2 regions of the Streptomyces sp. NPDC055239 genome follow, and region 2 is predicted to be linked to the other one. Evidence: predicted binding sites of a transcription regulator. Region 2 holds the regulator's gene; the other holds the start of a gene.

Region 1 (16,006 bases), on a different contig from region 2:
CGGCCGCGTCATAGTCGAGTTGCGACGCCGTACCGGCACGCCGGTACTCGCCGAGGCCTTGCAGGCCTACGAGCACGCCGAACAGGAAGCCCGCATCGCCTACGGTCGCGCACCGGGGTCGGTGACGGCTGCCCGTGCGCTGCACGGGCAGGGGGGCGTACTGGAACTGATGGGCCGCTCCACGGCGGCGCGTACCGCATACCGGTCGGCCGCCGACGAGTGGCGGCAGCTGACCGGAGTGCTGCGCGAAGTCGACTGGCAGGAAGTCGAGTTGACGCGCGCGAGGCTTGCGGCAGCGGAAGCGGACCGGAGGGTGATTCCCGGCGGCACCGACGGGCTGTCCGGCGAGGACTGGGACCGGGTGTCTCCACCATGGTTCCTCTGGGGCGGGGCACGGGCCGTGGTCACCGCGTGACAGGCGGGCACATGGCCGGAGTCAACTGGAACTGGTTTCTAATTCAGCGGTGTCGGGAAGAACCGTGCAGCCGTGACGGCCGTCGGCACGGGCGGGGTGGGAGAGGAGCTGATGGTGTCGGAGCAGGGGGAATGGGTGACCGGCCCCGAAATGGACCCCGGGCGAGCGCCGGTTCTACCCGATCTGGCCCGTATTGACCTTCGGACATTGCGTGCCATGGACGATCCGGGGCTCGACGCGGCGGTCGAGCGGGTGCTCGGCCACTCTCGGGAGCTCAGCGAATCCTGGTGCGGCGGAAATGGCGAGGAGAACCCCTTCGACCGCATGTTTCCGGCCGTAAGTGGCCGGTCGCGCGGTGGGGAAAGGGCAGGGTGACCCTGGCTCCGATGTCCTCTGCGGTCTTCGCGGAGGTGGCGAGCACCAGACCCGACCCCAGGGGTACGACGGCACTCCGTGCCGGGCTGCACACCCGCCGCCTGGTGCTCCTCAAGGCCCTTCTCGCCCGGATCGACGGGACGGATCCCGCAGTACGCCGACGGGCGGACCGCGACTGGAACGTCCTTGAGCAGTCCGAGCGGAGGTGCCCGGCGGCCGTCCGGGACGTCCTGGACTACCCAATGACCGGCGCCTGGCTCGCCGAGAGCCTCGCCGCGCCCGACGGGCCCGCGTTCGAGCGGCATCTCGCGCACCTGGGGGCCGTCGCCGCGACCGCCGCCGTGCGCGCGGGCTGCCGCGTGACCATGACCGTCGAGGCGTCCGCCGGAGTGCTCGCGCTGCCGGGCATCGGCGTGCTGCGCTGCCCGACGGGCCGGGCCCGGTTGCGCATCCGGGCCGGTCTGCTGCGCGCCGAGGGCACCGGAAACCCCGGCGGCGCACTCCTGTACGTGCCGCCGGGGGGCAGGCGGCCCCGTGGCGGTGGCCGCCGCTGGAACGGCATGCGGGAACTGTCCGACGGCGCGGTCGTCCTGGACGACCTCGATCCCCACCGCGTACCGCGTTCCGGCGTCGGCTCCGACGCACTGCCCGCCGCCGAACGACGCCGTACGCCGCACCGGCCCTGGATGGAGCGCTGGTGCGGCGCCCAGCGGCTCCTGGCGATCACCGACCCCGGCCGGGGCGCCGAGACCAGGGCCCTGCTGCGTGCAGTGGTCCCCCTCGGGCCCGACGCCCGCCACGGCGTGCGGCAACCGGTGAGCGCCACGATGCGGTCCGCCCCCGGGGCGGTCCTGACCGAACTGCCCGCCGGGGCACCGGAGATGGCGGAGGTGCTGGTGCACGAGGTGCACCACACGAAACTGACCGTCCTCCAAGAACTCATGCCGCTGTGCCTGCCGGATCAGGGCGCCGTGTACCGAGTGGGCTGGCGCCCCGACCCGCGTCCCGTGGCGAGTGTCCTCCAAGGTGCCTACGCCCATCTGGCACTCACCGACCTGTGGCGACGCGCGGGCGCCGGGGCCGCCGCGCCCCGGCAGTGGCGGCGCCGGTCCGCAGAGCGGTTCGACGCGTACCGCGAACAGGTCGAAAGCGCCTTGTCTATCCTGCTCGAATCGGATGAACTGACCTTTGAGGGTCGGGAGTTCACCCGAGAGATGGAAAGACACCACGCGAGCCTGGGCCGGACCGCCCGGCTCCTCGAGTGACACTGTGTCCGCAAGCAGGAACCACGCGTACGTGCGGGCGATAGGGAGTACAGATGGCGGATGAACGGCGGTCCGGCGGCGCCGGACGGCGGGAGTCGGACCGGGGCGGCGCTGCCGAGCCGGAGCGTTTCCTGGTGGTCTTCCCCGGCTACCACCGGCCATGGGCCGCCTGGATCGCTCACCGGCTCGAGAGCCACGGTCACCCGGCCGTCCTGCAGCGCTGGGATCCACGCCGTGAGGGTCCGCTCGAGGACATGCTCCGTGACCTGTTGCTCGCCCGGGGGCGGGTGCTCCTCGTCCTGAACGACTGGTTCTTCGAGCTGGGGCCGCGGCCGGCCAACGAATGGAACGACGTCCTGCGCGGTTTCGTCGCCGCCAACGCCGAGCGGTTCGCCGCCGTCAACCTCACCAACCGCCCGCTGCTGCCCGCCACGGCCGTCCTCGAGCCGGCGGCTCTGTGGGGCCTGGGCGAGGAGGAGGCCGAGGAGCGTCTCCTCAGCCGGCTCGGCCTCGAGCCCCGTCCCGCTCCCCGTCGGGCCACCGTAGGACGCGGTGTCCGCTTCCCCGAGGCCCAGCCGGAGATCTGGGGCGAAGTCCCGCGCCGCAACGCCCGGTTCACCGGCCGCGACGACCTCCTCCTCGAACTCCACCAGCGGCTGACCGACGCCGAACGGGGCAACGCGGCCTGCACCCTCGTCGGCATGTCCGGCATCGGCAAGACACAGATCGCCGTCGAGTACGCCAACCGCTTCCGCCCCGACTACGACGTCGTCTGGTGGGTCAACTCCGACGACCGCAACGTCCAGCGCGACCGGCTCGGCGAGCTGTCCACCGCGCTCGGTCTGAGCAGCGGAAACGAGCCCGGCGAACGCATCCGCGCCGTGCGCGACGCGCTGCGCCGCGGCGAACCGCACTCCCGCTGGCTCGTCATCTTCGACGGCTGGGACGACATCGAGGGCGCGAACGTCCTGCTGCCGAACGGCCCCGGACACGTCCTGATCACCTCGCGCAACCGCGGCTGGGGCGAGGACACCGACCTGCTCGACGTGCCCAGCTTCGACCGGTCCGAGTCCACCGGCTATCTGATGCGCCGGGCCCCGCACGTGACCGCGGCACAGGCCGACGAGGTGGCCGCCGAGTTCGGCGACGTACCCCTCCCGCTGGTCCAGGCAGCCTCGTGGCTCGGTGAATCGGGCATGGAGGTGCCGGAGTACCTGCGGATGGTGCGGGAGCGGCGCCTTTCCACCGCCGACGAGCTCTCCACGGGTGACGGCCTGCCCCACTCGTCGCTGACCTCCTGGTCGATACTGATCAACCGGCTCCGCCGCTCCCAGCCGCAGGCCATCGAGGTCCTCAACCTGTGTACGTCCTTCGCCCCCGGCCGCATCCCGCTCGGCCTGATCCGCGCCTACCCGCAGGCCGATCTGCCCGAGGAACTGCGCTGGATGGCCACGGACCTGCCCGCCTGGACACGCGCCCTGGACACCCTCGTCAACTACTCGGTCCTCAGCCGCGAGAACCGCGGCCCCGCCAATGCCGACATGGGCCCGCACCAGGAGTCGGTGCACATGCACCGGCTCGTCCACGACATCGTCACCCGGCTCACCGACGACGAGGGCCGCGAGACCTATCGCAGGGCCGTCCGCAGGCTGCTCGCCGAAGCGGACCCCGGCAACCCCATGGACAGCAGGAACTGGCCGCGTTACGCGGAGCTGCTGCCGCATCTGGAACCCTCGGGCACGCTCGAGAGCACCCACGACAGGGTCCAGCTGGCCGTACTCAACTGTCTGCGCTACTGCGCCCGCAGCGGTGAGTTCAAGGCCGGGCTCGAACTGGCCGAGCAGATCCGGCACCGGTGGTCGGGATTCATGGACCCGCTGTCCCAGCCGATGATGGACCTGACCACGCAGGAAGGCAGCATCCTGCGGGCGAGCGGCCGCTTCCGCGAGGCGTACGACCTCGACCGCGGCCAGCTGGAACGACTGCGCGGTGCGACGCCGCGCAACGAGCTGGGCGAACTGCTCACCAACAGCAACATCGCCTCCAGCCTGCGCCCCCTCGGGCAGTACGAGGAGTCCGACGAGCTTCAGAGGGCGGTGCTCGAGGGCGCCGGTCGGATCCTTGGCCCGGACGAGCTCGTCACGCTCATCGCCCGGCACAACCTCGGCGTCGGCCTGCGGCTCCTGGGCCGCTACCAAGAGGCGTACGACCTCGACGTCGAGACCCTCACCCGGCGCGAGAGCGTGCTGCGCGCCCGGCACGTCAACACCCTCAGCTCAGGCAACGCCTGCGCCCACGACCTGCGGCTGCTCGGCCGGTACCGCGACGCCGTGTCCCGTCAGGAGTCCGTGCTGCGGCTCCATGTGCAGGTGCTCGGACCGCAGCACCCGCAGACCCTGGCCGCCCGCGCCCACCTGGCACTCTGCCGACGCCGCGAGGGCGGGTTCCAGCAGGACATGGGGGCCATGATGGCCGGCCTCCTCGATCAGTTCGAGCAGGTGCACGGGCGGGCTCACTACCGCACGCTGACGTTCATCACGGACTACGGCAACTACCTGCGCGAGCACGGGAACCTGAGCCAGGCCAGAGACCTGATCGCCGAGGCGGAGTCCGGCTACCGCGCCCTGCTCGGTCCCGCACACCCCGTCACCACCGGCATGGTCGCCAACACCGGACTGATCATGCAGGCGGCCGGTGAACGCGCCGAGGCCATGGCGATGTTCGAGTCCGCGCTCGGCGGACTCACGGCCACGCTGGGCGCCGACCACCCCTGGGTGCTCGGCTGTGCGCTCAACGCGTCCGGTGCGCGCAACTTCAACGGCCGCATCGTGGAAGCCTCCGAGCTGAGCCGGGAGACCCTGCGGCGGGCCCGCCACACACTCGGCGGGGAGCATCCGCTGACCCTGTCCTGTCAGGTGGCGCTCGCCGCCGACCTGCGGGCGCTGCGGGAGCGGGAGGAGGCCGAGAAGCTGGAGGAGGACGGCCTCCTGGCCCTGACCCGGACACTGGGCGCCCAGCACCCCCACACCCTCTCGGCCCGCCAACGCACCCGCCCGTACTGGGACTTCGAGGCGTTCCTGGGCTAGAGGCGTTCCTGGGCCAACGGACGCCGAAAGGCCCGGCACCCCCTGGGGGATGCCGGGCCCTTTCAGATCCGTACGGTCGGAACCAGCTGGATCAGGCCTCGAAGACCTCGCGCAGCAGCGCTTCCTGCTCCTGCTCGTGCCGCTTCTTCGAACCCACCGCCGGGGACGAGCCGTGCGGCCGCGAGATGCGGCGCAGGCGCTCGCCGTGCGGGATGTCCGCGCCGACCGCCAGGTCGAGGTGGTCGATGAGGTTGAGGGCGATGAAGGGCCATGCGCCCTGGTTCGCCGGCTCCTCCTGCGCCCACAGGTACTTCTCGGCGTTCGGGTACTTCGCGATCTCCGCCTGGAGCTCGGCACCCGGCAGCGGGTACAGGCGCTCGATGCGGATGATCGCGGTGTCCGTGACCTCGCGCTTCTTCCGGTCGGCCTCGAGGTCGTAGTACAGCTTGCCGGAGCAGAAGACGACCTTGCGGACCGCCGACGCCTCGACCGAGTCGTCGCCGATGACCGGGCGGAAGCCACCCGACGTGAACTCCTCCGTCTTCGAGGCCGCCGCCTTGAGGCGCAGCATCGACTTCGGGGTGAAGACCACCAGCGGCTTGTGGTGCGGGTTGTGCACCTGCCACCGCAGGAGGTGGAAGTAGTTCGACGGCAGAGTCGGCATCGCGACCGTCATGTTGTTCTGCGCGCACAGCTGGAGGAAGCGCTCGATACGGGCGGACGAGTGGTCCGGTCCCTGGCCCTCGTAGCCGTGGGGCAGCAGCAGCGTGACGCCGGAGTGCTGGTTCCACTTCTGCTCGGCGGCCGAGATGTACTCGTCCACCACCGTCTGCGCGCCGTTGACGAAGTCGCCGAACTGCGCTTCCCACATGACGAGGGACTCGGGACGGGCCAGCGAGTAGCCGTACTCGAAGCCCATGACCGCGTACTCGGAGAGGAGCGAGTCGTAGACGTTGTAGCGCGCCTGGTCCTCGGAGAGGTACAGGAGCGGCGTGAAGTCCTCGCCCGTCTCACGGTCGATGAGGACCGCGTGACGCTGGCCGAACGTGCCACGGCGCGAGTCCTGGCCCGACAGACGGACCGGCGTGCCCTCGAGCAGCAGCGAGCCGATGGCGAGGGTCTCGCCCATGCCCCAGTCGATCGTGCCTTCCTCGACCATCGACATGCGGCGCTGCAACTGCGGCAGCAGACGCGGGTGGACGGTGACCCGGTCGGGGATGTTGACCTGGGACTCGGCGATCCGCTTCACGACCTCCTGGGAGATCGAGGTGTCGACCTTCACCGGGAACTCGGCCTCCGGGGCCGGGACCTCGGCCTCGGCGGGCTGCGAGATGGCCTCGCGGACCTCCGTGAAGACCTTCTCCAGCTGCCCCTGGAAGTCCTGCAGGGCCTGCTCGGCCTCTTCCAGGGTGATGTCGCCGCGACCGATGAGGGACTCGGTGTAGAGCTTGCGCACCGAGCGCTTCTTGTCGATCAGGTCGTACATCAGCGGCTGCGTGAACGCCGGGTTGTCCGACTCGTTGTGACCGCGGCGGCGGTAGCAGATGAGGTCGATGACCACATCCTTGTTGAACGCCTGGCGGAACTCGAAGGCCAGGCGCGCGATGCGCACGACGGCCTCGGGGTCGTCGCCGTTCACGTGGAAGATCGGCGCCTCGATCATGCGGGCCACGTCGGTGGCGTACATGGAGGAGCGCGACGACTCCGGGGCGGCGGTGAAGCCGACCTGGTTGTTGATGACGATGTGGACCGTGCCGCCCGTGCGGTAGCCGCGCAGCTGCGACATGTTGAGCGTCTCGGCGACCACACCCTGGCCCGCGAAGGCCGCGTCACCGTGCAGGGCGACGGGCAGGACCGTGAAGTCCGTGCCGCCCTTGTTGATGATGTCCTGCTTGGCGCGGACGATGCCCTCGATGATCGGGTCGACCGTCTCCAGGTGGGAGGGGTTCGCGGCGAGGGAGACGTTGATCTGCTCGCCGTCCAGGCCGGTGAAGGTGCCCTCGGCGCCCAGGTGGTACTTCACGTCGCCGGAGCCGTGCATGGACTTGGGGTCCATGTTGCCCTCGAACTCGCGGAAGATCTGCGCGTACGACTTGCCGACGATGTTCGCCAGGACGTTGAGACGGCCGCGGTGGGCCATGCCGATGACGACCTCGTCCAGGCGGGACTCCGCGGCGCTGTCGATGACGGCGTCGAGCAGCGGGATGACGGACTCGCCGCCCTCCAGGGAGAAGCGCTTCTGGCCGACGTACTTCGTCTGCAGGAACGTCTCGAAGGCCTCGGCGGCGTTCAGCCTGCGCAGGATGCGCAGCTGCTCCTCGCGCTCGGGCTTCGTGGCGTGCGTGCGCTCGATGCGGTCCTGGAGCCACTTGCGCTGCTTGGGGTCCTGGATGTGCATGAACTCGATGCCGGTGGTGCGGCAGTACGAGTCGCGCAGGACGCCGAGGACGTCGCGCAGCTTCATCATCGACTTGCCGGCGAAGCCGCCGACCGCGAACTCGCGCTCCAGGTCCCACAGGGTGAGGCCGTGCTCGGTGATGTCCAGGTCGGGGTGCTTGCGCTGCTTGTACTCCAGCGGGTCCGTGTCGGCCATGACGTGGCCGCGGACGCGGTAGGAGTGGATCAGCTCGAAGACGCGGGCGGCCTTCGTGACGTCGTCGTCGTGCGACGCGTCGATGTCCTTGAGCCAGCGGACCGGCTCGTAAGGAATGCGAAGCGCCTTGAAGATCTCGTCGTAGAACTCGGCGTCGCCGAGCAGCAGGTTCGCGACGTTGCGCAGGAACTCGCCGGAGGCGGCGCCCTGGATGACCCGGTGGTCGTAGGTCGACGTGAGCGTCATGACCTTCGAGATGCCGAGCTTGTTCAGGGTGTCCTGGGACGTGCCCTGGAACTCCGCGGGGTAGTCCATCGAGCCGACGCCCATGATGACCGACTGTCCGGGCATCAGGCGGGGGACCGAGTGGACCGTGCCGAGGCCGCCGGGGTTGGTCAGCGAGACCGTCACGCCGGTGAAGTCGTCCATCGTCAGCTTGTTGTCGCGGGCGCGACGGACGATGTCCTCGTAGGCCTGCCAGAACTCGAAGAAGTTCAGCGTCTCGGCCTTCTTGATGCCCGCGACGACCAGCTGGCGGTCGCCGTTGGGCTTCACCAGGTCGATCGCGAGGCCGAAGTTCACGTGCTCCGGCTTGACCAGGGTCGGCTTGCCGTCCTTCTGCACGAAGGAGTAGTTCATCGACGGCATGGCCTTGATGGCCTGCACCATCGCGTACCCGATGAGGTGCGTGAAGGAGATCTTCCCGCCGCGGGCGCGCTTGAGGTGGTTGTTGATGACGATGCGGTTGTCGAAGAGCAGCTTCACCGGGACGGCGCGGACCGACGTGGCCGTCGGGACCTCCACCGAGGCGTTCATGTTCTTCGCGACCGCGGCGGCCGGGCCGCGCAGCGTCACGTACTCGGGCCCTGCGGGGGCCTCTGCCGCGGGCTCCGCCTTGGCGGCGGGCTTTGCGGCCGCAGGCTTCGCAGCGGGGGCCGGAGCCGCTGCCGCGGGCTTCGCGGCAGGAGCCGCGGGGGCAGCCGGAGTGGCTGGCGCGGCAGGGGCAGCCGGTGCCGCAGGCGCGCTGGGCGCCTCTGCGGCCGGGGTGGTCGCGGCCCCCGCGGCCGCGTCACCCGCTGACTTCGCCGGGACGGCGCTGGCGCCCGCTCCTGGCTTGTAGTCGGCGAAGAAGTCCCACCAGGCTCGGTCGACCGAATTCGGGTCCTGGAGGTACTGCTGATAGATCTCGTCGACGAGCCACTCATTGGGACCGAAGGCAGCAGCAGGGTCCTTGCCCTGACCGTCTTGGTCGGTCGAGATGCTCGAGCTACTGGGGGACTGTGACGACACGGCGGTAACCGCCCTCTTCCGCTTCACAAGGTGATGGACAGCGGGAATTAAGGCTACGCCTCCATTGCCGCCAGGTGCAGACCGGCCCCGTCATCCGTCGCGTAAGTCACATTGGAAGAAGGGTTTCGGCGACGTAAATGGCGGGAAACAAGCGAGGTTCTGCAACGCCAGATGGCCGCGCGGGCCCTGCCCGGCGCGGCTGCGTCACCCGAGCGCGCTTCCGATGCGCCCGCGAATCGCTTCCTTTTCGAACCCTACGTCAACTTCGCACTTCGGGCTGGCCCGGAAGGGTGACCTGGATGCGGCAGCCGCGAGGGGATTCGGCCACTCCGATGTGTCCGCCGTGCAGATCGACCGCCCAGCGCGCGATGGCGAGCCCGAGTCCGGTGCCGCCGTCGCTGCCGGGTCCCTGCGGCGGGGTGTTGGCATGGCTGCCGCGGTTGAAGCGCTCGAAGACCCGGTGCCACTCCGACTCCGGGATGCCGGGGCCCTCGTCGAGGACCTCCAGGTCCAGGGACTCGGGGTAGAGGCCGCGCCGGGCGCGCACGGTGACGCGGCCGTGCGGCGGGCTGTGCTTGACCGCGTTGTCGATGAGGTTGGCCACGACCTGGTGCAGCCGCTCGGCGTCCGCGTGCGCGGTCAGCTCGGGCGGCGTGACGTCCAGGTGCAGATGCACGTCCGTACGCGTATGGCTGCCGGAGCCCGACGCGATGCCCGCGCGGGCCGAGGCCACCATGTTGGCCTCCTTCAGGACGCCCGACAGATAGGGCCACACCTCGAAGCGGCGGGCCCGCAGCGGTACGACGCCGTTGTCCAGGCGGGAGAGGTCAAGCAGTGTCTCCACGAGCCGCCCCAGGCGCTCCGTCTGCTTCAGGGCCGTACGCATGGTCTCCGGGTCGGCGGCGGAGACTCCGTCGACGACGTTCTCCAGGACGGCGCGCAGGCCCGCGATGGGGGTGCGCAGCTCGTGCGAGACGTTGGCGACCAGTTCCTTGCGCTGCTGGTCCTGGGCCTCCAGATCGTCCGCCATGCGGTTGATCGTGGTGGCCACGTCGCCCAGCTCGTCCCGGCGGTCGGCGCCGCGCACACGGCGCGTGTAGTCGCCGTGCGAGACGGCGCGCGCCACGGAGTTCATCTCGTCCAGGGGCGCCGTGAGGCTGTGGGCCACGAACTGCGTGATCAGCAGCGTGGCGATCACCGAGAAGACGGTGATGAAGCGCAGCTCCGTCTCCGTCTTCATCGCCACCATCAGCAGACCTGTGGTGATGAAGACCGAGACGACCACGAGGGTGCCGAGCTTGGTCTTGATGGAGAACGGCCGCAGGCCGCCAAAGGGTCCACTCATCGAATGGCCCGCCTCACGGGGTCGGGGTCTCCAGGGCGTATCCCACGCCGTGCACCGTACGGATCCGCTCGGCGCCGATCTTCCGGCGCAGTGCCTTGATGTGGCTGTCGACGGTACGGGTGCCCGACGCGTCCGCCCAGTCCCACACCTCGGCGAGCAGCTGCTCGCGCGAGAGCACCGCACGCGGCGTATTGGCCAGGCAGACGAGCAGGTCGAACTCCGTCGGCGTCAGATGTACGTCCTCGCTGCGGACCCTGACCCGCCGCTGGGCGTGGTCGATCTCCAGCTCGCCGAGCCGCAGGATCCCGCTGCGCGGCGTGGTCGCGGCGAGCGCCGCCCGCTCGACCCTGCGCAGCAGCACGTGCACGCGGGCCGCCAGCTCCCGCATGGAGAACGGCTTGGTCATGTAGTCGTCGGCGCCGACGCCGAGCCCGACCAGCATGTCCGTCTCGTCGTCGCGCGCCGTCAGCATGAGGACCGGAACCGGCCGCTGGGCCTGTACCCGCCGGCACACTTCGAGCCCGTCGAAGCCCGGCAGCATGATGTCCAGGATCAGCAGATCGGGCTGCCAAGCCTGTGCGGTGTCGACCGCCGAAGGACCGTCCACCGCCGTTTGCACAACGAAACCCTCGGCGCGTAGCCGGGCAGCGATGGCGTCGACGATCGTCGGGTCGTCCTCGACCACCAGAACCCGGCGCTGGGCGCCTGGCATCGCCGCCGTCGCACCGTTGTGGGAGGTGTGTGTCTGCTCCATCGCCCGCCCCTGACACTGATCGCTTGTGTTCGGTCAGCAGAGTACGGGTCGCGAAGGCACCTCGGCTACGCAGCCCTTACGCCGAGATGAACCACGTCGGGTACGCCTCGGGCAACGGGGATCTCTTCCGTCCGTACCGCCTGGAACCCGGCATTCCGTAGAGCGTCGTCGAAAGCGGACGAGGGCTGGGCGGACCACACGGCGAGCACTCCGCCGGGGTTGAGGCGAGCCTGACAGGCCGCCAGACCGGCGGGAGAGTAGAGGGAGTTGTTGTCCTCCGTGACCGTCCAGCCCGGTCCGTTGTCGATGTCCAGACAGAGGGCGTCGTACGTTTTCCGGGTGCTGTCGCAGGAGTCGGCACCGGACAGATGGCCCACGAGGTCTGTGTGCAGGATCTCCGTACGCGGATCGGCGAGCGCGGCGCCGGAGAGCTCGGCCAGCGGGGCATCCGCTCCCGAGCGGTGCCAGTCGATGACGGCCCGCTCGCGCTCCACCACGGTGATACGGCCCCAGCGCCGGTCGGCCGCGGCGTGGGCGAGGGAGAAGCCGACACCGAGGCCGCCGATCAGGAGGCGGGGCTCCGGGCGGCCGTCGAGGGCGTCGTGCGCCACGTCGACGAGCAGCCGCTCCGAGCGGCCGTCCGAGGTGTCCATGAGGAAACAGCCGTTGGCGATGATCTGCAGAAGCGCACCGTGACGCCGCAGCACGACTTCGCCGTACGGCCCCTCGCGCCGGTCGATGACGACGGGGGCGGTGGTGTCGGTGAGCATGCCCGCCAGCGTATGAGTGCGGGCCCGGCTTCGTGGGGAGACTCGGAACGCGGCGCGGCCCGATGCGGACGCATCTGTGACCTGTGAGGTTGATGTGATTCGCGCTACACGTGGCCCGGATCATAGACAGCGCCCGGAAAAGCGGCCAAGGGTGGAACGGAACAAAAGGAGCGCCTCACCGTGAACCGCAGTGTGCCGGCTGCCCCCGCGGCACCCGAGGAGACCGCCCCGCCCGGCCTTGACGGCATCCCGTGCCAGCGGGAGCGCGGGCCCGTGGCGGTCGAGACGGCTGCCCCTGGGCCTCGGGCGGCGAACGACGCTGTCCCTCCGGGCCGTCTGAGACACCTGGGCCTGAGACGCCCGAGCCAGACCCGCCTGAGACGCCTGAGCCAGAGCCGCCTGCGCCCCTGGCGCCTGCTTCCGACCCCCACGGGCACGCCCTTCACGTTCGGCTACGCCGCGATCCTCGCCGCGACGTCACTCCTGACGCAGCACGCGGACCCGTCCCTCATCTCGACCCTGCACCGGCACTCCAGCACGGACGTCGCGCACCTGACGCAGGAGCCGTTCCTCGTCCTGGTGGCCAGCGCGCTGTGGATCGCGGGCGGCATCACGTCGCCGTACGCGATCGGCTTCCTGCTGGTCCTCACGGCCCTGGAGCGCCGCATCGGCGCGCTGCGCACGGCGGGCGTCTTCCTGCTCGGCCACATGGTGGCCACGCTCGCGACCGAGGTCCCGGTCGGTCTCTCGGTCCTCGCGGGCCATCTGCCCGACAGTTCCCTGCACCGGCTCGACTACGGCATCAGCTTCGGCGTCGCGGCGAGCGTCGGCGCGCTGGCGGGCCTTTTCAGGCCGTGGCTGCGGTGGCTCGTGCTCGCCGTGTTCGGCGGCATGCTGCTCGACGACCTGATCGCGTTCACGGACCCGATGACGAACTGGGGCCACCTGCTCGCGCTCTCGCTCGGTGTCGCCACGTGGCCGCTGCTGCGGCGCCGTCCGCGCGCTTGAAGCTGACCGCTCACAGCTGACCGCCCACAGCCGACCGCTCACAACTGATCGCTCACAGCGAACACCCCCTGGGGAACATTCAAGGACTCACGAGCATTGAGTCCACATAGCTCAACTTGAATGCCGAAGGGGAGATCATGACTTCTGAGTCCAAGGCGTCCACACCACTTACGCTGCCCGTGCTGCCGCTCGACGACGAGGTTGTCCTGCCCGGCATGGTGGTTCCGTTCGACCTGTCCGACGCCGACGTACGCGCCGCCGTCGAGGCCGCCCAGGCGGCGGCCCGCTCCACTGGCAGCAGCAAGCCGCAGGTCCTTCTTGTTCCGCGCATCGACGGGACGTACGCCGCGACCGGCGTCCTCGGCACCGTCGAGCAGGTCGGGCGTCTCTCCGACGGCGACCCCGGCGCCCTCATCCGCGGCCGTTCCCGTGTGCGGATCGGCGCAGGGACGACCGGGCCGGGTGCCGCGCTCTGGGTGGAGGGGATCAAGGTCGAAGAGACCGTTCCCGATCCCCTGCCCGGCGCCGTCGCCGAGCTGGTCAAGGAGTACAAGGCCCTCGCCACCAGCTGGCTGAAGAAGCGGGGCGCCTGGCAGGTCGTCGACCGCGTCACGCAGATCGAGGACGTCTCCGCCCTCGCCGACAATTCCGGCTACTCACCTTTCCTCTCCACCCAGCAGAAGATCGAGCTCCTGGAGACCGACGACCCGGCCGCCCGCCTCAAGCTCGCCACCGAGCAGCTGCGCGAGCACCTCGCCGAGCAGGACGTCGCCGAGTCCATCGCCAAGGACGTACAGGAAGGCGTCGACAAGCAGCAGCGCGAGTTCCTGCTGCGGCGCCAGCTCGACGCCGTGCGCAAGGAACTGCGCGAGATCAACGGCGAGCAGGACGGCGAGGAGTCCGACGACTACCGCACGCGCGTCGAGGCAGCCGACCTCCCCGAGAACGTCCGCGAGGCCGCCCTCAAGGAAGTCGACAAGCTGGAGCGCTCAAGCGACCAGTCGCCCGAGGGCTCCTGGATCAGGACCTGGCTCGACACCGTCCTCGAACTCCCCTGGAACGAACGGACCGAGGACGAGTACGACATCAAGGGCGCCCAGAACGTCCTCGACGCCGAGCACGCGGGCCTCGAGGACGTGAAGGAGCGCATCACCGAGTACCTCGCGGTGCGCAAGCGGCGTGCCGACCGCGGACTCGGGGTCGTGGGCGGCCGTCGTGGCGGCGCCGTGCTCGCCCTCGTCGGTCCGCCCGGCGTCGGCAAGACCTCGCTCGGTGAATCCGTCGCGCACGCCATGGGCCGCAAGTTCGTGCGGGTCGCCCTCGGCGGCGTACGCGACGAGGCGGAGATCCGCGGACACCGTCGTACGTACGTCGGCGCGCTGCCCGGACGCATCGTGCGGGCCATCAAGGAGGCCGGGTCCATGAACCCGGTCGTGCTCCTCGACGAGATCGACAAGGTGGGCTCCGACTTCCGCGGCGACCCGGCGGCGGCCCTGCTCGAAGTCCTCGACCCGGCGCAGAACCACACCTTCCGCGACCACTACCTGGAGGTCGAGCTCGACCTGAGCGACGTGGTGTTCCTGGCCACGGCGAACGTCATCGAGGCCATCCCCGAGGCGCTGCTCGACCGTATGGAGCTGGTGCGCCTCGACGGGTACACCGAGGACGAGAAGGTCGTCATCGCCCGCGACCACCTGCTCCCGCGCCAGTTGGAGCGGGCGGGCCTGAAGACGGACGAGGTGACCCTGGACGAGAGCGCGCTGCGCAAGCTCGCGGGGGAGTACACCCGGGAAGCGGGCGTAAGGAACCTGGAGCGGTCCGTGGCGCGGCTGCTCCGCAAGGTCGCGGCCAAGCACGAACTGGGCGAGCAGGAGTTGCCGTTCACCGTCGGCGAGGACAACCTGCGCGGTCTCATCGGGCGCCCGCACCACGTGCCCGAGTCGGCGCAGGACCCGGCCGAGCGGCGCACGGCGGTGCCGGGCGTGGCGACCGGGCTCGCGGTCACCGGCGCGGGAGGTGACGTCCTCTTCGTGGAGGCGTCGCTCGCCGATCCGGAGACCGGCGCCGCGGGACTGACCCTGACCGGTCAGCTCGGCGACGTGATGAAGGAGTCCGCGCAGATCGCGCTCTCCTTCCTGCGCTCGCGCGGCGCCGAACTGGAGCTGCCCGTCGCCGACCTGAAGGAACGCGGCGTGCACATCCACTTCCCGGCGGGCGCGGTCCCCAAGGACGGGCCGAGCGCGGGCGTCACCATGACGACCGCACTCGCGTCGCTGCTCAGCGGCCGTCTCGTCCGTACGGATGTGGCCATGACCGGTGAGGTCTCGCTGACCGGGCGCGTCCTGCCGATCGGCGGCGTCAAGCAGAAGCTGCTCGCCGCGCACCGCGCCGGGATCACCACGGTGATCATCCCGAAGCGGAACGAGGCCGACCTGGACGACGTACCGGCCGAGATCCTGCAGAAGCTGGACGTGCACCCGGTGACGGATGTCCGCCAGGTGCTCGACCTGGCCCTGACCGAGGCCGAGGTGAGGGTTCCGGCCGCTGCGTGACGGAGGTGGCCGGTGAGTGAGGGCCCGGGACCCTGTAAGGGGTTCCGGGCCCTCCCACGCACAGGGGGGCTCAGCCGTTGGCGAGTGCCTGCACCCGGTCCAGGGCGCCGTTGAACTTGTTGTGGTCGCCGACCGTCGGGCCCGTGGAGGTGTACTGCCACATCGTCTGGAAGCCCCACCCGGCGGGCAGCTCGCCCGGAGAAGTGTTGTAACGGGCGATCCAGAGCGGGTTGTTGGCTGCGAAGCCTCCGTAGTTGCCGGTGCAGTCCTTCCACCAGCTGGTGGCCGTGTAGATCACGGCGTCACGTCCGGTGCGCGCCTTGTACTGGTTCAGGAAGTCACGGATCCAGGTGACCATCGCGGACTGGGACTTGCCGAAGCAGGCCGCCCCGTACGGGTTCCACTCGATGTCGAGCGCGCCAGGCAGCGTCTTGCCGTCCCGCGACCAGCCGCCGCCGTTGTCCACGAAGTAGTTGGCCTGGGTGGCGCCGCTCGTCGTGTCGGGCGTCGCGAAGTGGTAGGAGCCGCGGATCATGCCCGCGTTGTACGAACC
Region 2 (16,006 bases):
TTGAAGTCCGCGATGGCGAGTACCTGCGTGGTGCCCTTGGCGGAGGGAACCACGAGCGCCGACGCGTTCCCGTCGAGCGCCGTCGTACGTCCCCTGAAGACCCGCACCTCGCCGGTGCTGCCCCCGTTCCCGCTGCTGCCGCCGCTCAGGACAAGATCGCTCAGGCCGTCGCCGTCGAAGTCGCCGGTGTCCACGGCCACGTTCTTCGACTCCATGGTGCCGCGCTGCGTGCCGGGCACGTCGTAGCGCAGGGCGACCCCGTTCGGGCCCGCGACGGCCGCGTCCATGCCCTTGCCCCTGCCGAAGCGCCCGAACGCGATGTCCGTACCGGAGGGGAAGAGGACGCCGGTTTCGGCGGGGCCCTTCGGGCCGCCAAGGACGAGGGCGCCGGCCGCTGCGCCGGACGCGCCCGCGGCCTTGCGGACGACCAGGTCGTCGTAGCCGTCGCGGTCCACGTCCGTGGCCTTGCCGGTGACGAGGTCGTTGCCGGGCGCGGCAAGGGGCTTGCCCGCGGCGCGCGGGGCGCCGGTCCGCTTGAACGGGCCGCGCAGGAACGTGAGCCGGGCGCCGCTCGCGTGCAGGACGAGGTCGTTCGCACCGTCCCCGTCGAAGTCCCCGCACACCGGCTGGTCGGCCCAGTCGTTGCCGAAGCGGGCCTGCGCGGGCACCTTCACCTTCACGGCCTTGCCCTTGAGGCCCTGGGGCGAGCCGAAGAGGATCTGCAGCGGCACGGGCGGCTGGCCGAGGCCGTCGTAGGGCGGGTCGGTGGAGATGAGCAGATCGGTGAACCCGTCCTTGTCGAGGTCGCAGGACGCCTCCGACTCGAAGGACGCGGGCAACTCGCCCTTGGTGCGCGCCCCGTTGGCCTGCGCGCTCAGCAACTGCCGTGCGCCGGGACGCAGTCCGCCCTTCGACCCGTAGACGACACCGATGCCCGCGTCGTCGCCGTGGCCCTCGTGCACCAGGTCGTCCAGTACGAGATCGGGGGCGCCGTCACCGTTGAAGTCGTCGTCGACCTTGCTGCCCTTGCCGCGGGGTATGGGCAGCTGTGCCGCGCTCTTGCCCGCCATGCTGACGGGCCGGTGCCGGGCGTCGGGCTTGTCCGAGTCGTCGCCGCCCCCGCACCCGGCGAGCAGCAGCGCGCAGCTGACGACGGCGGACGTACCCAGGACACCGCCGCGCCGGACACCGCCGCGCCGGACACCGCCGCGCCGGACACCACCGCGCCTCGCGACGCCCCCGCGTCTGACGCCACGTATGCCATCTGTTCCGGCACTCCGCATGCCCATCACCCGCCCCGAACGCCCCAGCCGACAACAACCAGCACATGATGCCCCCCTTCCGTACGACAGGAAAGGCCGGTCCCGCCCTGAGGACGGAACCGGCCTTTGTGCCTGCGCCCGGCCTGCGTGAGGCCTGCCGGAGACTTATCGGAGAGCTACCGGAGAGCTACTTGGCCGGCTCGGGCTCCGGCTCGTCCGCGGTCTCGGACTCACCGGCGGGGTCCACCGGCGTCTTCACGGATTCGAGCAGCAGCTGCGCGACGTCCACGACCTGGAGGGTTTCCTTCGCCGCTCCGTCGTTCTTCTTGCCGTTGACGGAGTCGGTGAGCATCACCAGGCAGAACGGGCAGGCCGTCGACACGATGTCGGGGTTGAGGCTGAGCGCCTCGTCGACCCGCTCCGTGTTGATGCGCTTGCCGATCCGCTCCTCCATCCACATCCGCGCGCCACCGGCACCGCAGCAGAAGCCGCGCTCCTTGTGGCGGTGCATCTCCTGCTGACGCAGGCCCGGGACGGCGGACATGATCTCGCGCGGGGGCGTGTAGATCTTGTTGTGCCGGCCGAGGTAGCACGGGTCGTGGTAGGTGATGAGGCCCTCGACGGGCGTCACCGGGATGAGCTTGCCCTCGTCGATGAGGTGCTGGAGCAGCTGCGTGTGGTGGATGACCTCGTAGTCGCCGCCGAGCTGCGGGTACTCGTTGCCGAGCGTGTTGAGGCAGTGCGGGCAGGTCGCGACGATCTTCTTGGCCGTCTTCGGCTTCTTGGTCGCCGGGTCCTCGTCGTCCTCGCCGTACGCCATGTTCAGCATCGCGACGTTCTCCTGGCCGAGCTGCTGGAACAGCGGCTCGTTGCCCAGGCGGCGTGCGGAGTCACCGGTGCACTTCTCGTCGCCGCCCATGATCGCGAACTTGACGCCCGCCATGTTGAGCAGCTCGGCGAAGGCCTTGGTGGTCTTCTTCGCACGGTCCTCCAGGGAGCCCGCGCAGCCGACCCAGTAGAGGTACTCGACCTCGGTGAGGTCCTCGATGTCCTTGCCGACGACCGGCACCTCGAAGTCGAGCTCCTTGAGCCACTCCAGGCGCTGCTTCTTCGCCAGGCCCCAGGGGTTGCCCTTCTTCTCCAGGTTCTTGAGCATCGTCCCGGCCTCGGAGGGGAACGCGCTCTCGATCATCACCTGGTAGCGGCGCATGTCGACGATGTGGTCGATGTGCTCGATGTCCACCGGGCACTGCTCGACGCAGGCGCCGCAGCTGGTGCAGGACCACAGGACGTCGGGGTCGATGACGCCGTTCTCCTCGGCGGTGCCGATGAGGGGGCGTTCGGCCTCCGCGAGAGCGGCCGCGGGCACGTCCGCCAGCTGCTCCGCCGTCGCCTTCTCGTTGCCCTCCATGTCCTTGCCGCCGCCTGCGAGCAGGTAGGGGGCCTTGGCGTGCGCGTGGTCGCGCAGCGACATGATCAGGAGCTTCGGGGAGAGCGGCTTGCCGGTGTTCCAGGCGGGGCACTGCGACTGGCAGCGGCCGCACTCGGTGCACGTACTGAAGTCGAGGAGGCCCTTCCAGGAGAACTGCTCGACCTGGCTGACGCCGAAGACGTCGTCCTCGCCCGGGTCCTCCCAGTCGATCGGCTTGCCGCCGGACGTCATGGGCTGGAGCTCGCCGAGCGTCGTGGTGCCGTCCGCGTCGCGCTTGAACCAGATGTTCGGGAAGGCGAGGAAGCGGTGCCAGGCGACGCCCATGTTGGTGTTGAGCGCGACGGTGATCATCCAGATGAAGGACGTCGCGATCTTGATCATGGCGAAGAAGTACGTGAGGTTCTGCAGCGTGGAGAGATCCATGCCCCCGAACCACGAGACGAACGGGTACGAGATGAAGAACGACGCCTCGTAGCTGTCGACGTGGTGCTGGGCACCCTCAAGGGCGTGCAGCGCGAAGATGCAGACGCCGACGATGAGGATGACGGCCTCGACGAAGTACGCCTGGCCCTTCTTCGAGCCCGCGAACCGGGACTTGCGGCCCGGCTTGTCGGGGTTGCTCAGCTGCCGGATGACGATCAGCGTCACGATGCCGACGATGGTCATCGTGCCGATGAACTCGACGAACATGTTGTACGGGGCCCACTCGCCGATGATCGGCAGCATCCAGTCGGCCTTGAAGAGCTGGCCGATGGCGTTGACGATGGTCAGGAGCAGCGAGAGGAAGCCCACCGCCACGAACCAGTGCGCGACGCCGACGACGCCCCAGCGGTTCATGCGGGTGTGGCCGAGGAACTCCTTGGCCACGGTGACGGTGCGCTGCACGGGCTGATCGGTGCGGGTACCGGCGGGGACGGGCTGACCGAGCCGCATGTACTGGACGATCTGCACGATGGCACGGCCGAACAGCGCGACGCCGACCGCGATTAGGACCAGCGACACGATGATCGCGGCGAGTTGCATTTGGGGGCTCCTCGGGCCTGCGAGGCGAACTATTACTAAGCGGTAACTTATGCAGTCCGTCTGAGACTACCCACTTACTCAGCCGCACTGTAGCCAGCGAGGCGGTGATCTGCGTCGCTCAGGCAACCCTTGCCGCGTCGCGGCTCCGTAAGGGGCGCGGGGAACGGCGCGACCAGCCACGGCGGACCCGCAGGCGAGGGGCTGGAGTGCACCGGAGGTCCCGGACTTGCGCGTAAGGCCGGGATAAGAGTTGAGCCCCCCCGACTCAGCTCTGTTGACTCCAGCGAAGCGACCATGCATCCTTGAGTCAGATCCACTCAAGAGTTACATCTGGAGGAACCGAAATGGCACGTGCGGTCGGCATCGACCTGGGCACGACTAACTCTGTCGTCAGCGTTCTTGAAGGCGGCGAGCCCACCGTCATCACCAACGCCGAGGGCGCCAGGACCACGCCGTCCGTCGTCGCCTTCGCGAAGAACGGTGAGGTCCTGGTAGGCGAGGTCGCCAAGCGCCAGGCAGTCACGAACGTCGACAGGACCATCCGCTCGGTCAAGCGCCACATGGGCACTGACTGGAAGGTGGACATCGACGACAAGGGGTTCAACCCCCAGCAGATCTCCGCGTTCATCCTGCAGAAGCTGAAGCGCGACGCCGAGTCGTACCTGGGCGAGAAGGTGGCCGACGCGGTCATCACCGTCCCGGCGTACTTCAACGACTCCGAGCGCCAGGCGACGAAGGAGGCGGGCGAGATCGCGGGCCTGAACGTCCTGCGCATCGTCAACGAGCCGACGGCCGCCGCTCTGGCGTACGGCCTCGACAAGGACGACCAGACGATCCTCGTCTTCGACCTCGGTGGCGGCACCTTCGACGTGTCCCTCCTGGAGATCGGCGACGGCGTCGTCGAGGTGAAGGCCACGAACGGCGACAACCACCTCGGTGGTGACGACTGGGACCAGCGCGTCGTCGACTACCTGGTCAAGCAGTTCAACAACGGCCACGGCGTGGACCTCGCCAAGGACAAGATGGCGCTCCAGCGCCTGCGCGAGGCGGCCGAGAAGGCCAAGATCGAGCTGTCCTCCTCCACGGAGACCTCGATCAACCTGCCCTACATCACGGCGTCCGCCGAGGGCCCGCTGCACCTGGACGAGAAGCTCACGCGCGCCCAGTTCCAGCAGCTCACGTCCGACCTTCTCGAGCGGTGCAAGAACCCGTTCAACAACGTCATCAAGGACGCGGGCATCCAGCTCTCCGAGATCGACCACGTCGTTCTCGTCGGTGGCTCGACCCGTATGCCCGCCGTCGCGGAGCTCGTCAAGGAGCTCACCGGTGGCCAGGACGCCAACAAGGGCGTGAACCCGGACGAGGTCGTCGCCATCGGCGCCGCTCTCCAGGCCGGTGTCCTCAAGGGCGAGGTCAAGGACGTCCTGCTCCTCGACGTCACCCCGCTGTCCCTCGGTATCGAGACCAAGGGAGGGATCATGACCAAGCTCATCGAGCGCAACACCACGATCCCGACCAAGCGCTCCGAGATCTTCACGACGGCCGAGGACAACCAGCCGTCCGTCCAGATCCAGGTCTACCAGGGCGAGCGAGAGATCGCGGCGTACAACAAGAAGCTCGGAATGTTCGAGCTCACCGGTCTGCCGCCCGCCCCGCGCGGTGTCCCGCAGATCGAGGTCGCCTTCGACATCGACGCCAACGGCATCATGCACGTGACGGCCAAGGACCTCGGCACCGGCAAGGAGCAGAAGATGACCGTCACCGGCGGCTCCTCGCTGCCGAAGGACGAGGTCGACCGCATGCGCCAGGAGGCCGAGCAGTACGCGGACGAGGACCACAAGCGCCGCGAGGCCGCCGAGTCCCGCAACCAGGGCGAGCAGCTCGTCTACCAGACGGAGAAGTTCCTCACCGACAACGCGGACAAGGTCCCCGGTGACGTGAAGACCGAGGTCGAGTCCGCCGTCGAAGAGCTGAAGGAGAAGCTCAAGGGCGAGGACACGGCGGAGATCCGCACGGCCACCGAGAAGGTCGCGGCCGTCTCCCAGAAGCTCGGCCAGGCCATGTACGCGGACGCTCAGTCCGCCGGTGCCGAGGGCGCTGCCCCGGGTGCCGAGGGCGCCGAGGCCCCGAACATGTCCAAGGACAAGGACGACGACGTGGTCGACGCCGAGATCGTCGACGACGAGAAGCCGAACGACGCGAAGGGCGGCGCCGCATGACCGAGGAGACTCCGGGCTTCGGTGACCACACCGAGAAGCCTGACGTCCCCTCCGGCGCCACCCCCGATGACGCCGCGTCGCTGGCCGCCGAGCCCTCCACCGAGGAGGGCCCGGCGGCCCCGGCCGGGGACACAGCAAGCAGTACGACGGGTCAGTCCGCTCAGGACGTGGGCCTGATCGCGCAGCTCGACCAGGTGCGTACGGCGCTCGGCGAGCGCACGGCGGACCTCCAGCGGCTGCAGGCGGAGTATCAGAACTACCGCCGCCGCGTGGAGCGGGACAAGGTGACGGTCAAGGAGATCGCCGCGGCGAACCTCCTGGGCGAGCTCCTGCCGAGCCTCGACGACATCGGCCGTGCCCGTGAGCACGGCGAGCTCGTCGGCGGGTTCAAGTCGGTGGCGGAGGCCCTCGAGACGGTCGTCGCCAAGATGGGCCTCCAGCAGTTCGGCAAGGAGGGCGAGCCCTTCGACCCGACGATCCACGAGGCCCTGATGCACTCGTACGCACCCGACGTCACCGAGACGACGTGCGTCGCGATCCTGCAGCCCGGGTACCGCATCGGGGAGCGCACCATCCGCCCCGCGCGGGTGGCCGTGGCCGAGCCGCAGCCGGGTGCGCAGACGGTCAAGGGTGAGACCGAGGCCGCTGCTTCCACTGACTCCGCCGATGCGGCGGAGGACAAGGAGACCGGTGGCGGCCCGGACGAGGGCTGACGTATCGGAGTTGTTGTGAAGCGAGAGGAGGGACGTCGGGGATGAGCACCAAGGACTTCATCGAGAAGGACTACTACAAGGTCCTCGGCGTCCCCAAGGACGCCACCGAAGCCGAGATCAAGAAGGCGTACCGGAAACTCGCCCGCGAGAACCACCCGGACGCCAACACGGGCAACGTGAAGGCCGAGGAGCGCTTCAAGGAGATCTCCGAGGCGAACGACGTCCTCGGGGACCCCAAGAAGCGCAAGGAGTACGACGAAGCGCGTGCTCTCTTCGGCAACGGCGGCTTCCGGGCCGGTCCCGGCGGCGGCACCGGAGGCTCCTTCAACTTCGACCTGGGCGACCTCTTCGGAGGCGGCGCCCCGGGTGGCGGTGGAGCGGGCGGTGCCGGCGGTGCGGGCGGCTTCGGTGGCGGTCTGGGTGACGTCTTCGGGGGCCTGTTCAACCGGGGCGGCACGGGCGCGGGCGGCGCGGGCACGCGTACGCAGCCCCGGCGCGGCCAGGACATCGAGTCCGAGGTCACGCTGAGCTTCACGGAGGCGGTGGACGGGGCCACGGTCCCGCTGCGGATGTCGTCGCAGGCCGCCTGCAAGGCCTGTTCCGGCACCGGCGACAAGAACGGCACACCGCGCGTGTGCCCGACATGCGTCGGCACGGGCCAGGTCACGCGGGGCGGCGGCGGCGGTTTCTCCCTCACCGACCCCTGCGTGGACTGCAAGGGACGTGGGCTCATCGCCCAGGACCCGTGCGAGGTCTGCAAGGGCTCGGGCCGGGCGAAGTCGTCGCGCACGATGCAGGTGCGTATCCCCGCGGGTGTCAGCGACGGCCAGCGCATCCGCCTGCGCGGCAAGGGCGGTCCCGGTGAGCGGGGCGGCCCGGCGGGCGACCTGTACGTGGTCGTGCACGTCGACTCCCACAAGGTCTTCGGCCGCAAGGGCGACAACCTGACGGTGACGGTGCCGGTGACGTTCACGGAGGCGGCCCTCGGCGGCGAGGTGAAGGTCCCCACCCTGGGCGGCCCGCCGGTCACCCTGAAGCTCCCTCCGGGCACCCCCAACGGTCGTACGATGCGTGCGCGGGGCAAGGGCGCGGTCCGCAAGGACGGTTCGCGGGGCGATCTGCTGGTGACGGTGGAGGTCTCGGTCCCGACGTCACTGAGCGACCAGGCGAAGGAAGCCCTGGAGTCCTACCGCAAGGCGACTGCGGACGTCGATCCGCGGGCAGAACTGTTCCAGGCCGCGAAGGGAGCATGAGATGGACGGCCGTCGTCGAAATCCTTACCAACTGACCGACGAGACGCCGGTCTACGTCATCTCGGTGGCCGCCCAGCTGAGCGGCCTCCACCCGCAGACCCTGCGCCAGTACGACCGCCTGGGCCTGGTCTCCCCGGACCGCACCGCGGGCCGCGGCCGACGCTACTCCGCCCGCGACATCGAACTGCTGCGCACCGTGCAGCAGTTGTCGCAGGAAGAGGGCATCAACCTCGCCGGCATCAAGCGCATCATCGAGCTGGAGAACCAGGTCGCGGCGCTGCAGGCGAGGGTGGTCGAGCTCGCGAGCGCCGTGGAGGGCGCCGCCGCGGCGATGCAGCAGCGCGAGGCGGCGGTCCACGCGTCGTACCGACGGGACTTGGTGCCGTACCAGGACGTGCAGCAGGCGAGCGCGCTGGTGGTGTGGCGCCCGAAGAGATCGTCGGAGCAGTAGCTCTTAGTAGTGTGTTCGTAGGGGCCGGGAGGCGACAACCTCCCGGCCCCTACGTGTTCGTGACGTGATTGCCGGAGAGAGTGGGGGCGGGGGCCATGGCCATGGTGGGCCTTTTCTGGATCGCCGAGGGCGATGTGTACGTGGGCGCGAAGCCGTCGGGCCTCGCGGCGGGGGTGCGGTTGACGCCGGAGGCCGTCGTGGCCCTCGGCGACAGGCAGTCGGCGCTCTACCCCTGGGACGAGGTGCGTGCCCTGACGGTCGAGGACGCCCCCGTGAAGTCGCTGAAGCGGCAGGTGGGCACGTTGGTGGACATGGCCCTGACGGTGGGCCTGGGCGGCTCGGACGACGCCCCGGCGATGACGGTCCGCCTCACGCGCCCGGACTCCGCCGAGCGGACGGAACTGACGGCGTACGTGGCAGCGGCGACGGGTTACTCCCGGGCGGAGTACGACCTGTCGCTGACGCTCCTGTCCCGTATGACGGAGGGCGAGGCGACCCTGCGCACGACGCTGGCGGCGATGGCGGAGTGGGGCCGGGCCCGGGAGGGCGGCTCACCCCGGGGCGCGGAGCGGGAGGCGTTGCTGCGGGGCTGGGCGGGCGTCGACGACGCCTAGGCCGTCGAGGCCCTTCACCGCGGTCCGGCGGCCTCTCGGGAGAGGGATTCGAGGAGAGCGGCGAGGGGGGTGGCGGTGGTCGTCAGGGTGGTGTCCGGGGTGTCGCTCTCGCGGAGGTGGATCGTTCCGTCGGGGGCGGTGGCTATGTAGAGGCAGTTCGCTTGGTCCTCGCTGAATGACGACTTCTGCCAGTCGAGTTGGGTCATGTCAGATCTCCTGAAGGCTGTAGAGCAGGTGCTGGATCAGGCTCAGGGAGTCGCGTGAATCGTGGGCGGACGCGGATACTTTCGCGTCCAGAGGCGGCAGGGCTGTCGCGGAGAGTCGGGCGAACCGTGCCGTGTACTTGTCCACCGCCTCGCTCTCGTGCACGTAGAGCGAGGATGCCGGAGTCTCGACGAGGACGGTCTTCAGCGCGGCCCCGTGGGAGCCGACCAGCAGGAACGGGGTGCTGAAGGCGGAAAGGCCCTCAGCCGTGAACGGCAGCACCTGGATGGTGACATGGGGCAGTTCGGCCATGCGGATCAGGTGCAGCAACTGCTTGCGCATCACTGCTGCGCCGCCGAATCGCACGTGCAGCGCGGCCTCGTGGATCACCGCGTGCAGGGTCGGGGGCCGTTCCTGGGTGAGGATCTTCTGCCGCTCCATCCGGAACTGGGCCGCGCGATCAAGTTCGCTCGTGGAGCGTTCGTCCTGGCTGGACCTGAAGATCGAGCGCGTGTACTCGGCGATCTGGAGAATGCCGGGGATGAACAGTGATTCGTACGAGGACAGAGCATCGGCAGCTGCCTCCAGCTCTGCCAGGTCCAGCACGGGTTGACTCAGGGCCTGGCGGTACTCGGTCCACCAACCTTTGCCGCTCTCTTCGCCCATGGAGACCAGTGCTTCGACCAGGGGTTCCCGTGTGCACCCGTATGAGTGGCAGAGAGACCGTAGTTTCTCCGAGGGGATGGCCGTGCGCCCGGCCTCGACGTGACCGAGATGTGCCCGCCCCATGCCGATGAACTCGCCTCCCTCCGTCACGGAGTAGCAGGCCTGCTCGCGCATCTTCCGCAACTCTGCGCCTAGGCGCCGCTGTCGCTCGGTGGTGCTTGTGCGGAGTGCCAACGTGAGTCCTCTTTCCACGGGGTGGCGTCAGTGTGCCGCGCCTGAGCTGCGGGGTCCATCAATCCAGGCGAATAGGTTGCACGCGGTAACCCTGATTCCCTACGCTAAGTATCGCACCAGTCACTAAGCGAACTCACTCAACTCCCCTGCCCACAAGCCGAAAGGCACCCACCGCACCCCCCTCGGGGCACCGCCCCCCGGGGCGCACGTGGGCAACGCCATCGCCCGGCAAGGGGCGCGCATCGCCTCACTCACCCCTCCCGACGGGAGCAACCGTCATGCCCACAGACCGGCCCCGCACCGCTTACCGCCCGGCTCAACTGGCGTATGACTACAGCCTGTTCACCCCAGGCGACGCGACCTCCCCCAAGATCTGCCGAGACTTCGTACGCACAGTGCTCCGCACCTTGGACCGGGAGACGCTGGCCATGCCGGCGACACTCTGCACCTCGGAACTCATCACGAACGTGCACCTGCACACCAAGGGATCCGCGATGCTGCGCATCCTTCTGACCCTCACCCGCCTACGGGTAACCGTCTTCGACGAGAGCCCGGACCCGCCCGTCGTGACGCATCCCGCAGCCGGGGCGACCGCCTGCTGGGGTCGGGGGCTCGCCCTGGTCGCGGAACTCGCCGACACGTGGGGCGTCGCGGACGACAGAGCGGGGCGGTATGCGAAGGGGGTCTGGTTCGAGCTGGGCCGATCCGAGACCGGGGGCCCGTCGGACCGTGCGGCGAAACGGACGGCTCCCCCGGCGGACGCGTTCCGCCGGGGGAGCCGTACAAGCACTGCTACTACTGCTACCGCTACTGCTGCTAACGCTGCTGCGGAGAATTAGTTGGCGTAGAAGGGGGTCAGCTCGTAGGTGTTGTCCTTGGAGCCGACCATGCAGGCCCAGTCCACGATCTCGCCGTTGGCCTTCATGGCCTTGCCCCGGGCGGTGCAGTCGTCAAGGCTGCCGGTTCCGATGATGTCGTCGCCCTGCCGGGCGGCCGACGCGGCCTGAGCCGCTCCGGCGGCGATACCGGAGAACGCCAGAACGGTGGCGCCGACAACTGCGGCCTTCTTGAGGGTCTTGCGCATTTTTCGCTCACTTCCGTGGGGGGACGCACGCCAGAAGGCGTACGGCCGTTGGTCGAAGACGGACGCGGGGACACCACGCGATTCCGTCACACCGTCCCGGCCTGCGGTGACACGTGACAGGGGGCCGTGACACGCGGTCGGGAAGGACGACGTAAGCGGATACGTCTCGCACCCGGCACGGCCGAGGGTTCCGGCCGTGCAAAGTACTGGTGCGCTCCGGGGGTTACCCGGGCATTTGTTATGTGATCACACCGGAACCCAAGGTTCCAAAGATCAAGAAGCCCTGTTACACGCCTCTTACGAACCCTGGAAGAGGGCATTACTCAGGGCCTTTACCAGGCGGCTCCCAGCGGTTCAGATCTCCGGGTTCAGGAACCCGGACTGCCCTATGAGGTAGCCGAGTTGGGCCCGGCTGTTGCTGCCGAGGGTGGTGGCGAGCTTGGCGATGTGGACGCGAGCCGTGCGGACGTTCATGCCCAGGCGGGCCGCGATCTCGGCGTCGGTGAGGCCTTCGATCAGCAGACCCGCCACGGCTCGCTGACGGGTGGTGATGCCGTTGTCCGGCGGTTGAGGGGCGGCCCGGGGGAACATGGGCGTGGCCAGGTGCCATTGGCGCTCGAAGGTCGTCACGAGGTAGTCGATGAGGGCGCTGTGACGCAGCTCCAGGGCCATGTCGCGCTCTTTGCTCGCCGGGATGAAGGCCACGGTCCGGTCGAAGATGAAGAGGCGCTCGGTGACTTCGTCCAGTGTGCGCACTTCGACGTCGCCGGCCAACTGTTCGTAGTGAGCGAGTACCGGCAGGGAGTGCCGGGTCGTGTGCTGGTAGAGGGTGCGAAGCCGAGCGCCGCGGGAGAGGAGTTCCTGCTCGCGGGGCAGGGTTTCGACCAGCGTCGAGGCAGGGCGTGCCCCGCCGGGCTGGACGATCAGCACTTCCTCGGAGGAGTCGTCCACCGCTTGGTCTATGGCCGCGTTGATCCGGGGGAGGCCCATGAGGATGGTGATGGCGGACGGCACGGTGTCCGGTGCGGCGGCAGGTTCGGCGGAGCTGGAGGCGAGCGTCATCAACGGCTCGAAGAGCGTCGCCAGTTCGGTCCCGCGCTGCCGCTGTCGTGCGATGCCGTCCTCGATGGTGCGGAGCAGGCGGGGGAGGGCGACAGCGGGTGCGGTGGGGCGTAGCCACCGCATGTCGTCGGCGTCAGGGTGCAGCAGGCCGAGGTCGATCAGGCAGGGTGTCGGCTCGGCCCGCTCGATGCGGACGCGGCCCTCAACCAGGGCCTGGGCATACAGGGCCGAGCCTGCCTCGCACAGTTCGTCAGCTCCGTGCGAATGAGTCTTCATCGTCACGTTCCGCTCGCTCCCTGGCCGAGTTCACTGATCCTTGTCCAGGATCCCGGACTGGGCGATCAGGTAGCCGAGCTGAGCGCGGCTGCCGCTGCCCAGGGCGGCGGCGATCTTAGCGATGTGGGCTCGGCAGGTGCGGACGTTCATGCCCAGGCGGCGGGCGATGGCTTCGTCGACGTGGCCGTCGATGAGCAGTTTGGCGATGGTGCGCTGCACACCAGTGATGCCGTCGGTGGAGGGAGCGTAGGGGGCCTCGTCGACCAGCGGAGTGGCGCGACGCCAGAGTTGCTCGAAGACCTTGGCCAGGTACTCGACCATGCCGGGGTGGCGCAGCTCCAAGGCGACTTGGTGGTCGTCACGTGCCGGTATGAGCGCAACAGTGCGATCGAAGATCATCAGTCGGTCGATCAACTCTTCCAGGGTCCGGATCTCTACGTTTCCCTGGGCCATGTGAGCCGCGTAGGCGAGAGTCCCCTGACTGTGCCTCGCTGTGTGCTGGTAGAGAGTACGCATCGTGATGCCACGGTCGAGGACTGCCTGGCCGCGTTTTATCGCCACGTTGAGAAGGTTCTCGCTCCGGCCGCCTCCGGGCTGAACGGTGAGCACTTCAGTACGGCACTCCGCTGTGGCACGCTCGATGACCTCGTTGATGCGGGCGTCACCCTCCAGCACGGTGATCGCGTGCGTCGAGGGTTCGGTCCGGGCAGTGATCGCCATGAATGGCTCAAAGACGTCGGTCAATTCAACGGCGACTCTCCTGCGGTCCTGGATCTCCCGTTCGAGAGGGTGGAGACGCTGTGCGAGAGCGGCGGACGGAGAAACCGGTCGAAGCCAGTCTGCGTCATCCGGGTCAGGGTGCAGTAGAGCGAACTCAAGTAGGCAGGGTGCGTTCTCAGCCTTGGAGCGAGGCAGGCGGCCGTCGCTCAACGCGAGGGCGTACAACCTGGAACCTTCGTCACAAAGAGGGGTTGCGGGGTGAGGATGTGTCGGTTTCGCGCTTGATGTAACCAAATCTCCACCCCCCAGGGTCCTGAACGTGCAAGAACATGATGCATCGTCTCTGTGGCTTTGACGTGCTCGATTGAGACATCGTCTTGTTGAGCCGGGGGAGAGGAACCTACCAAGTGAGGACGAAGCCGACCATGTTTAAGCGCATGCTTCGCTCGGTGCTTGTCACCACCTTCTCCGCAGGGCTGGTTATGGGCATGGCGAACAGTCTTGATCTCGCCTGGGGAAGTCACCCCCACAGCACCGGCACGAGTTCCGTCGCAGCCCTGCCAGGCGACCTTGCCTGGGGCGCGGCACCGGCGGGAGCAGGAGCATGAGTACCCCGCCCGATGACCGCACATTCCGCCGAGAAATGGCCACCGCCTACCGATCAGGTTGGCACTTCATCGATCTTGCTACCGCGATACCCCACGCAGGCGACTCGTTGATGGTCACGCTCCTCGGTGAGCCGGTCGTCGTCACCCGTGACGACGAGGAGGAGATCCGGGCCTACCGGTGCCTCCGCAAGCCGCGCGGCGCCCCGCAGCCCGTGCGGTGTGCCATTCGGTACGGGATGGTCTTCGTCAATCTCGACCGGCGTGACCACCAGCTGGTCGGTGACCCCGGCCGGCCCGGCGAGCAGCAGGAACAGCAGAGTTCGAGCACTACAAGAGCCATCACAGCCACCCCCCGCAGCGCCTGACGCGATCCCCCGTCGTTGTACATCGCGCAGGTGCTTCCCCCAGCAGCGGCGCCACCGTGGACCTGAACACGGTGGCGCCGCTGTGGTGTGTGCCGAGCGATCCGCCGGGGTCTACGCCTTCGTGCGCAGCGCCCGCGTCCCCATCGCCCGCGTCAGGCTGATCTCGATCACCACGCGGTGCGGATTCACCCTCGGCGGCTTCCCGTACCGCTCCTCGTAGCGCCGCTCGCCCTCCGCGACCTCCGCCGCCTCCGTACGCACGCGCGCGCGGCCCTCCAGCGTCGCCCAGCGCCGCCCGTCGACCTGGCAGACCGCCACCCGCGCCCCGGGGGCCCCTGCCCCCTCCGCGTCCGTCGCCGCGAGGATGTTCGAGACCTTCGCACTCGTTCTGCTCGCGAGTACGCGGGCCACGCCCGCCTCCGGGTCGTAGGTCACGCAGACCGGCACGACGTGCGGGGTGCCGTCCGGGCGGGGTGTCGTCAGCGTGCACAGGTGGCGTTCGCGCCAGAAACTGAGGTACGCGGGGGTCGGGTGCTGCGGGTCCATGGCCATGGAGGGAACTTAACCGCCGGCCCGTCCGATGCCGTGACTCCGGCCCTCCCCCTCCCTGAGCGGGCTGAGCTGACTTGAGCGGAATAGACTCAACTTTATGTACGCTGTTTAAGTCAGGTGGGTCAGGCCACCCGAGCCACCGGGACATCGAGCCACCGGGACATCGAGCCACCGGGACATCGAGCCACCGGGACATCGAGCCACAGGGACATAGGGACATACGGATCTCAAGGAGGAGACGACTCACGTGGACGCCGAGCTGACCAACAGGAGCCGGGACGCGATCAACGCGGCCAGTAACCGGGCCGTGCAGGAAGGGCATCCCGATCTGACCCCCGCGCATCTGCTGCTCGCGCTGCTCGAGGGCCAGGACAACGAGAACATCATCGACCTGCTCGCCGCGGTCGGGGCCGACCAGGCCGCCGTCCGCGCCGACGCCGAGCGTGCGCTGAGCGCCCTGCCCAGCGTCACCGGGTCGACCGTCGCGCCGCCGCAGCCCAACCGCGAACTGCTCGCGGTCATCGCCGACGCCTCGCAGCGCGCGAAGGAGCTGGGCGATGATTACCTCTCCACCGAGCATCTGCTGATCGGCGTCGCCGCCAAGGGCGGTCCCGCCGGTGAGGTCCTGAGCCAGCACGGGGCCACGGCCAAGAAGCTGCTCGACGCGTTCGAAAAGGCAAGGGGAGGACGCCGGGTGACCACTCAGGACCCGGAGGGTCAGTACAAGGCACTGGAGAAGTTCGGGACGGACTTCACCGCTGCCGCCAGGGAGGGCAAGCTCGACCCCGTCATCGGCCGTGATCAGGAGATCCGGCGCGTGGTGCAGGTCCTGTCCCGGCGCACGAAGAACAACCCGGTCCTCATCGGCGAACCCGGCGTCGGCAAGACCGCCGTCGTCGAAGGGCTCGCGCAGCGCATCGTGAAGGGGGACGTGCCCGAGTCGCTGAAGAACAAGCGGCTCGTCTCCCTCGACCTCGGCGCCATGGTCGCCGGCGCGAAGTACCGCGGCGAGTTCGAGGAGCGCCTCAAGACCGTCCTGTCCGAGATCAAGGACAGCGACGGGCAGATCATCACCTTCATCGACGAGCTGCACACCGTCGTCGGGGCCGGGGCCGGTGGGGACTCCGCCATGGACGCGGGCAACATGCTCAAGCCCATGCTCGCCCGCGGCGAGCTGCGCATGGTCGGTGCGACCACCCTCGACGAGTATCGGGAGCGGATCGAGAAGGACCCGGCTCTTGAGCGGCGCTTCCAGCAGGTGCTCGTCG

The links. Region 2 encodes HspR, which represses chaperone genes until heat shock. Its sites were predicted from a motif close to TTGAGNNNNNNNNNCTCAA; they were not measured.
Region 1: a site for HspR is predicted at 12,998-13,016, ahead of lon (endopeptidase La). Genes of this name have one in related genera too.

What each region holds. Positions count from the first base shown of each region.
Region 1 covers NZ_JBSGRD010000005.1:151,863-167,868, reverse strand. The annotation lists gene ACWFRJ_RS18960 (SAV_2336 N-terminal domain-related protein) at 1-415, shown strand, start outside; gene ACWFRJ_RS18955 (hypothetical protein) at 488-790, shown strand; gene ACWFRJ_RS18950 (aKG-HExxH-type peptide beta-hydroxylase) at 802-2,055, shown strand; gene fxsT (FxSxx-COOH system tetratricopeptide repeat protein) at 2,109-5,141, shown strand; gene ACWFRJ_RS18940 (multifunctional oxoglutarate decarboxylase/oxoglutarate dehydrogenase thiamine pyrophosphate-binding subunit/dihydrolipoyllysine-residue succinyltransferase subunit) at 5,233-9,024, opposite strand; gene ACWFRJ_RS18935 (HAMP domain-containing sensor histidine kinase) at 9,284-10,369, opposite strand; gene ACWFRJ_RS18930 (response regulator transcription factor) at 10,383-11,123, opposite strand; gene ACWFRJ_RS18925 (spermidine synthase) at 11,189-11,893, opposite strand; gene ACWFRJ_RS18920 (rhomboid-like protein) at 12,074-12,901, shown strand; gene lon (endopeptidase La) at 13,039-15,453, shown strand; gene ACWFRJ_RS18910 (lysozyme) at 15,524-16,006, opposite strand, start outside.
Region 2 covers NZ_JBSGRD010000010.1:125,701-141,706, forward strand. The annotation lists gene ACWFRJ_RS28860 (FG-GAP repeat domain-containing protein) at 1-1,283, opposite strand, end outside; gene ACWFRJ_RS28865 ((Fe-S)-binding protein) at 1,450-3,717, opposite strand; gene dnaK (molecular chaperone DnaK) at 4,062-5,936, shown strand; gene grpE (nucleotide exchange factor GrpE) at 5,933-6,649, shown strand; gene dnaJ (molecular chaperone DnaJ) at 6,691-7,902, shown strand; gene ACWFRJ_RS28885 (heat shock protein transcriptional repressor HspR) at 7,904-8,353, shown strand; gene ACWFRJ_RS28890 (hypothetical protein) at 8,449-8,967, shown strand; gene ACWFRJ_RS28895 (DUF397 domain-containing protein) at 8,982-9,173, opposite strand; gene ACWFRJ_RS28900 (helix-turn-helix domain-containing protein) at 9,175-10,071, opposite strand; gene ACWFRJ_RS28905 (ATP-binding protein) at 10,350-10,910, shown strand; gene ACWFRJ_RS28910 (hypothetical protein) at 10,907-11,155, opposite strand; gene ACWFRJ_RS28915 (LuxR C-terminal-related transcriptional regulator) at 11,510-12,493, opposite strand; gene ACWFRJ_RS28920 (helix-turn-helix transcriptional regulator) at 12,524-13,507, opposite strand; gene ACWFRJ_RS28925 (hypothetical protein) at 13,818-14,186, shown strand; gene ACWFRJ_RS28930 (pyridoxamine 5'-phosphate oxidase family protein) at 14,298-14,738, opposite strand; gene clpB (ATP-dependent chaperone ClpB) at 14,986-16,006, shown strand, end outside.